Regions from separate parts of the Micromonospora sp. NPDC048040 genome, predicted to be linked through region 2. Evidence: predicted binding sites of a transcription regulator. Region 2 holds the regulator's gene; the other holds the start of a gene.
The links. Region 2 encodes HrcA, which represses chaperone genes, less so after heat shock. Its sites were predicted from a motif close to GGTTNGCACNCTCNNNNNGAGNGTGCNAACC; they were not measured.

Region 1: groL (chaperonin GroEL) is a predicted target of HrcA. The motif match lies at 3,486-3,516, and genes of this name have one in related genera.

Annotation. Positions count from the first base shown of each region.
Region 1 is NZ_JBVJGT010000005.1:88,401-95,365, forward strand. It holds gene paaN (phenylacetic acid degradation protein PaaN) at 1-876, shown strand, start outside; gene ACZ6O2_RS08420 (GNAT family N-acetyltransferase) at 924-1,469, opposite strand; gene ACZ6O2_RS08425 (cold-shock protein) at 1,677-1,880, shown strand; gene ACZ6O2_RS08430 (hypothetical protein) at 2,374-3,438, shown strand; gene groL (chaperonin GroEL) at 3,714-5,336, shown strand; gene ACZ6O2_RS08440 (hypothetical protein) at 5,396-5,593, opposite strand; gene ACZ6O2_RS08445 (GNAT family N-acetyltransferase) at 5,686-6,612, opposite strand; gene ACZ6O2_RS08450 (S8 family serine peptidase) at 6,659-6,965, opposite strand, start outside.
Region 2 is NZ_JBVJGT010000021.1:35,810-42,774, reverse strand. It holds gene ACZ6O2_RS20605 (hypothetical protein) at 1-134, opposite strand, end outside; gene ACZ6O2_RS20600 (enoyl-CoA hydratase family protein) at 368-1,171, opposite strand; gene hemW (radical SAM family heme chaperone HemW) at 1,191-2,414, shown strand; gene ACZ6O2_RS20590 (DUF4870 domain-containing protein) at 2,510-3,190, opposite strand; gene hrcA (heat-inducible transcriptional repressor HrcA) at 3,436-4,458, shown strand; gene dnaJ (molecular chaperone DnaJ) at 4,532-5,677, shown strand; gene ACZ6O2_RS20575 (16S rRNA (uracil(1498)-N(3))-methyltransferase) at 5,774-6,508, shown strand; gene ACZ6O2_RS20570 (SDR family NAD(P)-dependent oxidoreductase) at 6,512-6,965, opposite strand, start outside.

The sequences.
Region 1 (6,965 bases), on a different contig from region 2:
CCCGAGGCCCCCGGCGAGAAGCTCGCCTCCACGCTGGCCCTGCACCCGGCTGTGAAGATCGTCGACTTCACGGGTTCCACCGAGTACGGCGACTGGCTGGAGGCCAACGCCCGGCAGGCGGCGGTCTACACCGAGAAGGCCGGCCTGAACACGGTGGTGGTCGACTCCACCGACGACTTCGCCGGGATGTGCCGCAACCTCGGCTTCACGCTGACCCTCTACAGCGGCCAGATGTGCACCACCTCGCAGAACGTCCTCATCCCCGCCGGGGGGATCGCCACCGACCAGGGGCACAAGAGCTTCGACGAGGTGGCCGGCGGGATCGCCGCCGCGATCGGCAAGCTCACCGCCGACCCGGCGCGCGGGGTGGAGCTCACCGGCGCGATCGTCAACGACGGGGTGCTGGAGCGCCTCGACGAGGTCACCAAGGTCGGCGAGACGGTGCTGGAGTCGCGTACGGTCGAGCACCCGGCCTTCCCCGGCGCGGTGGTCCGCACCCCGACGCTGGTCAAGCTGGCGGCCGACGACACGGCGACCTACTCGAAGGAGTGGTTCGGGCCGATCTCGTTCGCCATCGCGACCGACTCGACGGCGCACAGCCTGGAGATCCTGCGGTCGACGGTCGGCGAGAAGGGCGCGCTCACCGCGGCGGTCTACTCCACCGACGAGGCGGTCCTCGACGCGGCCGAGGCGGCGGCGATCGAGGTCGGGGTGCACCTGTCCTGCAACCTGACCGGCGGGGTCTTCGTGAACCAGTCGGCGGCCTTCTCCGACTTCCACGGCAGCGGCGCGAACGCGGCGGCCAACTCCGCGCTCACCGACGGCGCCTACGTGGCCAACCGGTTCCGCATCGTGCAGTCCCGCCGGCACGCCTGAGTCGCGGTTGGGTTTCCGGGGCGGCCCGCCCCGGAAACCCAGCCGTGTCAGGCGGCGCGGCGCATCTGGAGTTCGGTGAGCGCCGGCACGGTGGGGTGCGGCACGCGCACGCCGGTGTCGACGAAGCCCAGCCGCCGGTAGGCGCGGTAGGCCCGGTCGTTGCCGACCACCACCTCCAGCATCAGCTCGGGCCGGCCGCACTTCCGGGACCAGGCGGCCACCGCCTCGACCAGCTCGCCGAGCAGGCCGGTGCCGCGCCAGGACGGGGTGACGTAGACGGCGTAGACGACGGTCAGCCCGGGCTCCTCCGGGGTCACCGTGCCCCCGGCGTGCCCGACCAGCCGGCCGCCCGGGTCCGCGACGAACTGCGCGGTGTCCGCGCCGGCCGACACGTACGCGATCCGGGCCGCGTAGTCGGCGTGCGGCCGGGCCGCCGCGTTGGCGAGGGTCTCCAGGAAGGCCAGCGGCGCGTCGGCGAGCATCTCCAGCCGCAGCGCCCGCATCCGGGCGGCGTCCTCGGGCCGGACCCGCCGGATCTCCGCGCGCCGGGTGCCCGCCGACCCCCGCCCCGGCCCGTCCGGCGTCCTCGTCATGCCGAATGCCTACCACAGCGACGGATGACGATGCCCCTCGATCGGAATATGCCCGATTTGGGGTCGTGCGCCGTCGTCACGCCTCGTGTAGCGTGCGATTTCGGTCACCGATTTCAGCGGCCTCCCCGACCGCGGTTCGGTGGTCCTCCGGTGCCGGTCCGCCGGTCTCCGGGTTGTGGAACGCCGTGCAGAGTGAGGAAGTGGACCGTGGCACAGGGCACCGTTAAGTGGTTCAACGCCGAAAAGGGCTACGGCTTCATCGCCGTCGACGGCGGGCAGGACGTCTTCGTCCACTTCTCCGCGATCGAGATGGACGGCTACAAGGCGCTGGACGACGGCCAGCGGGTGGAGTTCGAGATCGCCCAGGGCCAGAAGGGGCCCCAGGCCGAGCGCGTACGCGTCATCGCCTGACCCCGTCCGCCACGGACCGGGCCCTTCCGCCGCCGACCGCCCCGCGCGGCGGCTCCAACGACATACGTCGATCTGCGTGGGTCGCCTCGGTGCGCCTGCGGGCCGCTCCGGCGGGTGAGCCGGTCGGGTGACCCGCTTCGACACCTGGGTTCGGCGGGCGGGATGGTGGCGTGTGGTGGGCGCTGTCGAGCTGCCCCGCTTGTAGGACCACCCCGTCTCTGTAGGAGCATGCCTCGCATCCGGCTCGGCCGCCTGCGAGGCATGGCGTGCCCCATCTGTGAGGGCAGCTCGACAGGGGCCGGGCAGCGGCACCGGTGGGGCCGGGTTCCGGGGTGTGACCCGCGGCATCGTTGGGCGGAACCCTGGCCGGGGCGGGCCGTGGTCGTGGTTCGTGGTCGTGGTTCGTGGTTCGTGGCGTGGCACCCCGGACTGCGGTTACGGGCGCCAGGCAGGGAGGATCGTGAGCCGGTTCAGCCGTCGCTGAGGAGGGTTCATGTCCGACCAGCCACCCCAGGCCACGCCACCGTCGGGGGATCCGGACCCCGCCACGGCCGGCGATGCGAGCGCGCCGCAGCCGCAGGGGTGGGTCTTCCCGCCCACCGGCGGGTTCCCGGCCGGCTCCGGCCCGTACGGCGGGCAGCCGTGGTATCCGGGCGCGCCGGTCGTGTACCCGGGGCAGCCGGTCCACGGGTGGTACCCGCCCGGCCACGGCCTCGACCCGGCCGACCCGCTGGTCACCCCGCCGGGCGGAGGCGTGAGCGGCTGGTTCGACCGGTGCGTCGGCGCGGTGCGCCGGGGCTGGAAGCCGCTGCTGCCGATCCTGCTGCTCACCCAGGTGCTGCCGGCCGTGGTGCTGTCGGTGCTCGCGCTGCTGGTCGACCCGTCGGCCCGGTGGAACGAGTCGATGGCCGACGACCCGGCCGCGCTGCCCGACACCTTCCTGGCCGACCTGGGCACCATGATGGCCGTGCTGATCGGCGGCGCCCTGGTCTTCGGCCTGGTGCAGAGCCTCGGCTGGGCCGCCGGCACCTGGGTGGTCGCCCGGCAGGCGGCCGGCCAGCCGGTGACCGTCGGCGCCGCGCTGGGCTACGGCCTGCGCCGGGCGCCGGGCCTCTGGGGTTGGACCCTGCTGATGAGCGTGATCATTGGGCTCGGGGTGTGCTTCTGCGTCATCCCCGGCATCTACTTCGCCTTCGCGCTGAGCATGGCCGGCCCGGTCTACCTCTTCGAGCGGCAGCACCCGATCGGCCGCTCGTACCGGATGTTCCACGACCGGCTGGGCCTGCTGCTCGGCCGGGTGGCGCTCGTCGCGGCGGCGGTGATCGTCGGGGGCGGGGCGGCCGGCCTGGTGGAGGGCATCGGCTCGCTGCCGTTCGGCGTCACCCCGCTGGAGTCGCCGGGCACGGCGGTGGGCGCGATCGCGGTGGCGGTGCTCGGCGGCGTGCTGGGCCTGCCCGCCCACCTCGCCCAGCTGGTCGGCCTGGTCGCCACGTACGCCGAGCAGCGCGCCCACGAGGGGCCGGTGGACAGCGCGCGGCTGGCCGGTGAACTCGGCTGAGCGGGGCGGGTGTGCTTGCACTCGGCAGGGGAGAGTGCTAAACAAGTCATTGGCACTCGCATACCGTGAGTGCCAATGGTCGGGGCGGTAGGGCCACGGCCGCACGGGCGTCCACACGCCGGTGCGGCACATGGCCGGTCGTCGCGGGCTATCCGGCCCGGCCGAGGAGACGTCGTCGTCGCCAGGTGGCGACGTCCCCAAGGTGCGTACACCAGGCGGCCCATCCGGGACACAACCTCCGGGTGGCCCGTGAGTGTCCAGGAGGACAACGCCGTATGGCCAAGATGATCGCGTTCGACGAAGAGGCGCGCCGGGGCCTCGAGCGGGGCATGAACCAGCTCGCCGACGCCGTGAAGGTGACCCTCGGCCCCAAGGGCCGCAACGTCGTGCTCGAGAAGAAGTGGGGTGCCCCCACCATCACCAACGATGGTGTGAGCATCGCCAAGGAGATCGAGCTCGAGGACCCCTACGAGAAGATCGGCGCCGAGCTGGTCAAGGAGGTCGCCAAGAAGACCGACGACGTGGCCGGTGACGGCACGACGACGGCGACCGTCCTGGCCCAGGCCCTCGTCCGCGAGGGTCTGCGCAACGTGGCCGCCGGTGCCAACCCGATGGCCCTGAAGCGGGGCATCGAGGCTGCCGTGGCCAGCGTCTCGGAGGAGCTGTCCAAGCTCGCCAAGGACGTCGAGACCAAGGAGCAGATCGCCTCCACCGCCTCCATCTCCGCCGGTGACAGCACCGTCGGCGAGATCATCGCCGAGGCGATGGACAAGGTCGGCAAGGAAGGCGTCATCACCGTCGAGGAGAGCAACACCTTCGGCCTGGAGCTGGAGCTCACCGAGGGTATGCGCTTCGACAAGGGCTACATCTCGGCCTACTTCATGACCGACCCGGAGCGCATGGAGGCCGTCTTCGACGACCCCTACCTCCTGATCGTCAACAGCAAGATCTCGTCGGTCAAGGACCTGCTCCCGATCCTCGAGAAGGTCATGCAGTCGGGCAAGCCGCTGCTGATCATCGCCGAGGACATCGAGGGCGAGGCCCTGGCCACCCTGGTCGTCAACAAGGTCCGGGGCACCTTCAAGTCGGTCGCCGTCAAGGCGCCGGGCTTCGGTGACCGCCGCAAGGCCATGCTGGCCGACATCGCCATCCTCACCGGTGGCCAGGTCATCAGCGAGGAGGTCGGCCTCAAGCTGGACGCCGTCGGCCTCGACATGCTGGGCCGCGCCCGCAAGGTCGTGGTGACCAAGGACGAGACCACCATCGTCGACGGTGCCGGCGACGCCGAGCAGATCCAGGGCCGGGTCAACCAGATCCGGGCCGAGATCGACAAGAGCGACTCCGACTACGACCGCGAGAAGCTGCAGGAGCGGCTGGCCAAGCTGGCCGGCGGCGTCGCGGTGATCAAGGTCGGCGCGGCCACCGAGGTCGAGCTGAAGGAGCGCAAGCACCGCATCGAGGACGCCGTCCGCAACGCGAAGGCCGCCGTCGAGGAGGGCATCGTCCCGGGTGGTGGCGTCGCGCTGGTGCAGGCCGGCAAGACCGCCTTCGACAAGCTGGACCTGACCGGCGACGAGGCGACCGGCGCGCAGATCGTCAAGATCGCGCTGGACGCCCCGCTGCGGCAGATCGCCGTCAACGCCGGCCTCGAGGGCGGCGTGGTCGTCGAGCACGTCCGCAACATCGAGCCGGGTCACGGCCTCAACGCCGCCAACGGCGAGTACGTCGACCTGCTGGCCGCGGGCATCATCGACCCGGCCAAGGTGACCCGTTCGGCGCTGCAGAACGCCTCGTCGATCGCGGCGCTCTTCCTCACCACCGAGGCCGTCGTGGCGGACAAGCCGGAGAAGGCCCCGGCCGCCCCGGCTGGTCCGGGTGGCGGGGACATGGACTTCTGAGTCCAGTTCCACGTACGCCGGAAGGGGCGGGCCGCGTCAGCGGTCCGCCCCTTCCGCCGTCAGGTCGGCAGTGGCCGTTGGTTGCGTCTCTTCTGCGCCCGGCCGTACGGCTGCGGGATCTGGACCGGCTCGTCGACCAGCGTCACCGGCTCGTCGGTCGGCTCGTCGGCGCCGCTCATCTCCGCCTGCTGCTCGGCGTCGCCGTAGTCGAGCCGGTCGAACGGCAACGGGCCGGGGCGTTCGTCGTCCGTGGTCATGGCTGCCTCCTCTACCGAAACGGTAGGGGGCGTCGATCAAAGATGGGGGCGAATGGGGTTATCGATGTCTATATCCCCTTCGCCCCCTTCTGTCACTCCCCGAGCGTCCTGCGGTACAGGAAGAAGACCCGCTCGATCCGGGCGCCCGCGCTGCCCGAGTAGAACGGCACCGGCCCCACCCAGCCGATCTGCGCCGCCGTCACGCCCGCCGCCCGCTGGTCGCGCAGGCAGCGGCGCAGCAGCACCCCGCCGATCCCCGAGCCCTCCGCCGCCGGGGCGGTGCCCATCGGCCCGAACCAGCTCGGCCGGGACGACCCGTACGCGGCGAAGCCGAGCACCTCGCCGTCGCGCTCGGCCAGGTGGCAGCCCGCCCCCTCCCGGCCCACCGAGCCGGCCAGCTCCGCGTCCCAGGCGCCGCCGAACGTGGCGCGGGCGAACTCCGCCAGCGCCGGCAGGTCGGCCGGCTCGGCGCGGCGGACCGAGACGCCCCGGCCGGCCAGCCGTGCCTCCGCCGCCTCCGTGGAGCGCAACGCGGGGGAGTCGTCGTACGACAGGTCGGCGGTCATGTTCCACGCCGTCCGGTCCTGCCGGTAGCCGAGCGCCAGCGCGGCGCAGACCGCCGGGGTGTAGCGCACGTCGATCCCGGGCCAGGCGTAGTACGGCGGGTTGCCCGCCAGCAGCACCTCGGCCGCGCCGAGACCGGCCAGGGTCCGCTCGGCGGACGACAGCAGCGCCCGCCCGACGCCACGGCGCCGGTGGTCGGGGTGCACCGCCACGAGGTCCACGTGCCCGAGCCCGGCGTCCCGCCCCGACAGGGAGCAGACCAGCGCCCCGACCAGCTCCGCCCCCCGGTACGCGCCCAGCGCGACGACCGGCCGGTCGGTGGCCGCTCGGGCCCAGAGCGCGGCCACGAGGGCCGGCGCCTCGGCGGCGTCCTCGGGCAGGTCCAGCGCCCGGCGGCACAGCTCCACCACGGCGGGCGCCCGCTCGGCGGTCAGCTCGACGATCTCCGCATCCATGGTCGCCGACCCTAGAGCACGGGGTGCGGGGGAGGGCAAGGGCCGCTCACCCGCGGGCCGCCCGCACCGCCGCGTACGCGTCGACCAGGCCGGCGCCGGTGATGTTCGCGTCGCCGCCGCAGGTCTCCGTCCGGGAGGCGTACGTCGCCGGGGTCGCCGTGTCCCGCAGGATCTGCCGGGTGCGGGGAAGGTCGCCCACCAGCGCCGGGTTGGCCGACCACATCAGCGCGACGACGCCGGCCACCTGCGGGGTCGCCATCGAGGTGCCGCTCATGGGGGCGTACCCGCCGCCGGGCATCGCCGACAGCACCTCGTCGCCGGGGGCGACCAGGTCCGGCTTCGCCGCCCCCGGC
Region 2 (6,965 bases):
ACCGTGCACGTCCGGCTGGACAGCGGCAGGCGCAACTGCCCACCCACCTGCCGGATGACGAGCCAGATTCCGACCACGGCGACGAGGACGAGGACGACGCCGCCCGCCACGACTGCCCGAGTTCGCACCCACACCCCCTGTTCGACAGTCCGACAAGCGTACGTCCCCCGTGGTGCCTGCCGGGTCGTCCGACCGGTTCCCGCCGGCCCGCCGCGCGTGGCACCGCCCGGCGGGGCGCGCCCGCGAGCGCCGAACGGCCCCGGGGGCGGGCCCGGATGTTCCCGTTTCCCGCGCGGCCTCACCTATCCCGAACGGCCGCGGCCGACGGCGTTCCCCACCGCCTACCGGTCGACGTCGTCCCGCCCGCCTACCGGCCGACGGCGTCGCCGTCGGCGGCGGGAACCCAGCGGGCCGGCCGCTTCTCCCGGAACGCCAGCACGCCCTCGCGGCCCTCCTCGGAGAGGAAGTACCCGGTCGAGAGGGTGGACAGCCCGGCGATCTCCTCCCGCAGATCGGTCGCGGGCGGGCGGCGCAGCAGTTGCTTCGCCCCGGCCAGCGCGCCCGGCGCGCCCCGGACCAGCGAGTCGCAGTAGGTGGCGACGGCGGCGTCCAGCCCGTCGGCCGGCACGGCGGCGGTGACCAGGCCGATCTCCGCGGCACGCCGGCCGTCGAAGGTGTCCCCGGTCAGGTAGAGCTCGGCCGCCGCGCGGGGGTGCAGCCGGGGCAGCACGGTCGCGGAGATCACCGCCGGGATCACCCCGATCCGCACCTCCGTGAAGGCGAACGTCGCCTCCTGCGCGCACACCGCCAGGTCGGCCGCCGCGATCAGGCCCAGCCCGCCGGCCCGCGCCGGGCCGGCCACCCTCGCCACCACCGGCTTCGGGCACTCCCAGACCGCCGCGAGCACGTCACCCAGCATCCCGGCCGGCACGCTCCCGCTGGCGTACGCGGCGGCGGTCTCCTTGAGATCCGCGCCCGAGCAGAAGACCGGCCCGGTGTGGTCCAGCACGACCACGCGTACGGCGTCGTCGGCGACCGCCTCGGACAGGCCGGCCAGCAGCTGGGTCATCAGCGGCGTGGAGAGCGCGTTGCGGTTGTGCGGGCTGTCCAGGGTGAGGGTGGTCACCCCACGGGCCGTGGCGGCCCGCACGAGCACGTCGGGAGAGGTCATGCCGGGCACACTAGTGGCCATGCCCGGCGTCCTTCCAGAAGGCGAATCCGTTCCCGTCGACGGCTCGCTGCCCGCCGCCGCCACCCGCGCGGTCGGCGCGCGCGGCTTCGGCGTGTACGTGCACGTCCCGTTCTGCGCCAGCCGCTGCGGCTACTGCGACTTCAACACGTACACCGCGGCCGAGCTGGGCGGTGGGGCGAGCCGGGAGGGCTACGCCGACACCGTGCTGGCCGAGCTGGCGCTCGCCGGCCGGGTGCTGGGCGACGCCCCGCCGCCCCGGGTCGACACGGTCTTCGTCGGCGGCGGCACCCCGACCCTGCTTCCCGCCGACGACCTGGCCCGGATCCTCGACGGCATCGACCGCACCTGGGGGCTCGCGCCCGACGCCGAGGTGACCACCGAGGCCAACCCGGAGTCGGTGACCCCGGAGTCCCTGCGGGCCCTGCGGGCGGCCGGCTACACCCGGATCTCGCTGGGCATGCAGTCCGCCGCGCCGGGGGTGCTGGCGATCCTCGACCGGACGCACAGCGCCGGCCGGGCCACCGCCGCCGCCCGGGAGGCCCGCGACGCCGGGTTCGCGCACGTCAACCTCGACCTCATCTACGGCACGCCGGGGGAGAGCGAGGACGACTTCGCCGCCTCCCTCGACCAGGTCGTCGCCGCCGGGGTGGACCACGTCAGCGCGTACGCCCTGATCGTGGAGGACGGCACCCGGCTCGCCGCCCGGATGCGGCGCGGCGAGCTGGCGTACCCCTCCGACGACGTCGCCGCGGACCGCTACCTGGCCGCGGAGGCCGCCCTCGACGCGGCCGGTTTCTCCTGGTACGAGGTGTCGAACTGGGCCCGCGGCGACGCGGCCCGGTGCCGGCACAACCTGCTCTACTGGACCGGCGCCGACTGGTGGGGACTCGGCCCGGGGGCGCACAGCCACGTCGGCGGCGTGCGCTGGTGGAACGTGAAGCATCCCACGACGTACGCGAAGCGGCTGGCCGGCGGCGAGTCGCCCGGCCTGGCCCGGGAGGTGCTCACCGCCGACGAGGCGCACATGGAGGACGTCATGCTCCGGCTGCGGCTCGCCTCCGGGCTGCCGCTGGACGCCCTGGACGCCGCCGGCCGGGCCGGCGCCGAGCGGGCGCTCGCCGACGGCCTGCTGGCCGGCCCCGACCACGCGGCGGGCCGGGCCGTGCTTACCCTGCGGGGGCGGCTGCTCGCCGACGCGGTCGTCCGCGACCTGCTGCCCTGAGGCGCGGAGGCCCCGCCGTGCGGTGGCGCGGGCGGGGAGGCCCCGCCGTGTGGCGGCGCGTGGCCGGGCCCGGCCGGGGGAGCGGCCGGCCCGGCTCACCTGGTGAAGCTGTAGGCCATCGGGTAGCGGTAGAGCAGGCCCTCGTTGGCCTTGACCCCGGCGACGATCCCGAAGATCAGCGGCACCAGCCAGACGAGCATCGGGACGAAGAACAGGATCCCGCAGGTGATCAGGGTGAGCACCCAGCTCAGCACGCCCACGATCGCCCAGGTGATCTGGAAGTTCAGCGCCGCGACGGCGTGCGCCCGGACGGTCGGCGACTGTTGCCCCCGGGCCATCAACGCGATGAGCGGCGCGACCCAGCCGAGCAGGCCGCCGCCGACGATCACCCCGGCCGCGCCGCCGAAGTGGGCGATCAGGGCCCAGTTCTTGTCCTCGTTGTTGGTGTAGCCGCCGGTGGGCGCGCCGTAGCCGCCGCCGGTCGGATAGCCGGCCCCCGGCGGGGGGTAGCCGCCCGGCGGGGGATAGCCGCCCGGCGGGGGATAGCCCCCGGGCGGCGGGTAGCCACCCGGCGGAGGGTAGCCGCCCGACGGCGGTTGGTCACCGGTGGGCGGCGGATAGCCGCCGGGCGGGGGATAGCCGCCCGGGCCCGGTGCCCCGGACAGTGGTGCGGTGGGTTCGTCGGAGCCGGCCGGCCCGGGAACCCCCGACGGAGCGGCCGGGTCCGGCCGGTCGCCGGGGTCCCCCGCTCCGGGAGGGCGAGGTGGTTCAGTCATGGACGTCACGGTAGGGGCCGCGGGCAAGGTCGCACCAGAGCGACTCCGACCGGGATGTCCGGATGATCGGCTCTGGCGCCGCCGCCTTCGCGGGCCGTGTGGCGCCGGTCGGATCGCCGTCCCAGGTTGATCATCGCGTCGGCGGGCGCGCCGACGTAGACTGGCACTCGTCCGTAGCGAGTGCCAGCAACCCGCCCGCCCCTCGGGGCGCGGGGGGTCCGACGTGCGACAGGAGGTGGGGAACGATGGGTCTCGACGACCGCAAGCTCGCCGTGCTGCGCGCGATCGTCGAGGACTACGTCGCCACGCAGGAGCCCGTCGGCAGCAAGTCGCTGGTCGAGCGGCACCAGCTCGGGGTCTCCCCGGCGACCGTCCGCAACGACATGGCCGTGCTGGAGGAGGAGGGCTACATCCGCCAGCCGCACACCAGCGCCGGCCGGGTGCCCACCGACCGCGGCTACCGGCTCTTCGTGGACCGGCTGTCCCGGGTCAAGCCGCTCAGCCCGGCCGAGCGCCGCGCGATCGAGCGCTTCCTGGTCGGCGCGGTCGACCTCGACGACGTGGTGCACCGCACCGTACGACTGCTGGCGCAGCTGACCCGGCAGGTCGCCGTGGTGCAGTACCCGAGCCTGGCCCGCTCCTCCGTCCGCCACCTGGAGCTGGTGCCGATCTCCACGACCCGGCTGATGCTGGTCATGATCGCCGACACCGGCCGGGTCGAGCAGCGGCTGGTCGAGCTGCCCGGGCCGATCCCCGCCGACGACGTCACGGACCTGCGTCGGCTGGTCAACGAGAAGCTGGTCGGCACCCGGCTGTCCGAGACCCCGCCGCTGGTGCAGGCGCTGGTCGACGAGTCGGTGCCGCACCTGCGGCCGGCCATGACCACCCTCTCCACCGTGCTGCTGGAGACGCTGGTCGAGCGGCACGAGGAGCGGATCGCGTTGGCCGGCACGGCCAACCTCACCCGCGGCGGCCTGCTCGACTTCCAGGGCTCGCTGCGCCCCATCCTGGAGGCGCTGGAGGAGGAGGTCGTGCTGCTCAAGCTCATCGGTGAGGCGGAGCCGAGCACGACCCGGGTGCTGATCGGCGACGAGAACGAGATCGACAACCTGCGCGCCGCCTCGGTGGTCAGCACCGGCTACGGGCCGGGCGCGACGATCGTGGGCGGGCTCGGCGTGCTCGGGCCGACCCGGATGGACTACCCCGGCACCATCGCCACGGTGAGGGCCGTGGCACGCTACGTGGGCGAGCTGCTGGCCCAGAACTGACCAGTCAGGGCCGACGGCCGGCTCCGGCCGACGACCGGCGCAACGCGAGACGAACATGAGGACACGGAACGCAGTGGCCAGGGACTACTACGGCATTCTCGGGGTGAGCCGGGAAGCCTCCGACGACGAGATCAAGCGCGCCTACCGGAAGCTGGCGCGGCAGTTCCACCCGGACGTCAATCCGGACCCGGAGGCACAGGAGAAGTTCAAGGACATCAACGCCGCGTACGAGGTCCTCTCGGACGACCGGAAACGGCAGATCGTCGACCTGGGCGGCGACCCGCTCGCCCCCGGCGGCGGGGGCGCGGGCGGTCCGGGCGGTCCCGGCGGCGCCGGCCCGTTCGTCGGCTTCCAGGACATCATGGACGCGTTCTTCGGTGGCGCGGCCGGCGGGTCGCGGGGCCCGCGACCGCGGACCCGGCCGGGCGCCGACGCGATCCTGCGGCTGGAGCTGGACCTGAACGAGACCGCGTTCGGCGTCGAGGCGCCGATCACCGTCGACACCGCCGTGCTCTGCACCACCTGCTCCGGCGCCGGCACCGCGGCCGGCACCCACCTGGCCACCTGCGAGGCGTGCGGCGGCCGTGGCGAGGTGCAGTCGGTGCAGCGCACCTTCCTCGGTCAGGTGGTCTCCGCCCGCCCGTGCACCGTCTGCCAGGGCTGCGGCACCACCATCCCGCACCCCTGCCCGACGTGCGCCGGCGACGGCCGCGTCCGCACCCGGCGTTCGCTGACCGTCAAGATCCCCGCCGGGGTCGAGGACGGCATGCGCATCCGGCTGGCCCAGCAGGGCGAGGTCGGCCCGGGCGGCGGCACCGCCGGCGACCTCTACGTCGAGATCCACGAGCGGCCGCACGACGTCTACTCCCGCAAGGGCGACGACCTGCACTGCCGGGTCACCGTGCCGATGACCGCCGCCGCCCTCGGCACCCGGCTGACCATCAAGACGCTGGACAGCGAGGAGACGGTCGACGTCAAGGCCGGCACCCAGCCGGGCAGCACGCTGCGGCTGCGCGCCCGAGGCGTGCCGCACCTGCGCGGCACCGGCCGGGGCGACCTCTACGTCCACCTCGACGTGCGCACCCCGACGAAGCTCGACGCCGACCAGGAGCGGATGCTGCGCGACTTCGCCAAGACCCGGGGCGAGGAGGTCGCCGAGCTGACCAAGCAGGGCGGCTTCTTCTCCCGGATGCGCGACGCCTTCAACGGCCACGCCTGACGCCCACGCCCCCGGGCCGCCGCGCTCCGCGGCGGCCCGGTCGGCTCCGCCGCCCTCGCCGCCCCGGCGGTCGCCGGGGCGGCTAGCCTGATCGTCGTGTCCGCGCCGCTGTTCCTGGTCGAGTCGCTGCCCACCGCCGGCCGGCTGACCCTCGACGGCCCCGAGGGGCATCACGCCGCCACCGTGCAGCGGCTCCGCGTCGGCGAGGAACTGCTGCTCGCCGACGGGCGGGGCGGCACCGCCGCCGCCGTGGTCACCGCCGTCGGCCGCGGCTCCCTCGACCTGGAGATCACCTCCCGGGGGTACGTCGACGCCTCCGTCCCGCGCCTGGTGGTGGTGCAGGGCATCGCCAAGGGCGACCGGGGCGAGCTGGCCGTGCAGGCGATGACCGAGGTCGGGGTGGACGAGATCGTGCCCTGGGCGGCGGCCCGCTCGGTCACCCAGTGGCGCGGCGACCGGGGCGTACGGGCGCGGGAGAAGTGGGCGGCGACCGCCCGGGAGGCGGCCAAGCAGGCCCGCCGCGCCTGGCTGCCCGTGGTGGCGGGGACGCCGGACGAGTCCACCGCCCGGGTCGCGCGCCGCATCGGCGGGGCCGCCGCGGCGTTCGTGCTGCACGAGGAGGCGCAGGAGCGGCTGACCACCGCCGAGCTGCCCGCCACGGGCGAGATCGTGCTGGTCGTCGGGCCGGAGGGCGGGATCGCCGACAGCGAGCTGGACACCTTCACCGGGGCCGGGGCCCGCGCCGTCCGCCTGGGCCCGTCGGTGCTGCGCACCTCGACGGCCGGCGTGGCCGCCCTCGCGGTGCTCGCCACCCGCCTCGCCCGCTGGTGACGCTCAGCTGCGCAGGTAGGAGGCGCCGTTCAGGTCGACGATGGTGCCGGAGGCCCACTCCGACTGCGGGGAGGCGAGCCAGTGCACGGCGGCGGCGATCTCCTCGGGGCGGGCCACCCGGTTGAACGGGCTCTGCGCCCGGATGGCGGCGCCCCGCTCCCCGCGCAGGTGCTCCGTGGTCATTTCGGTCTCCACGAAGCCCGGGGCCACCGTGGCGACGGTGATGCCGTACGGGGCCAGGGCCACCGCCAGCGACTGCCCCAGCGCGTTCAGCCCCGCCTTGCTCGCCCCGTACGCCGGCTGCTCCGGCTCGCCCCGGAAGGCGCCCCGGGAGGAGACGTTGACGATCCGGCCGCCCCGGTCGCGCATGTGCTGGGCGGCGCACCAGATGACGTTGCCCGCGCCGGTCAGGTTGGTCTCCAGCACCTGCCGCCACTGCGCGCGCCACTGCGCGTAG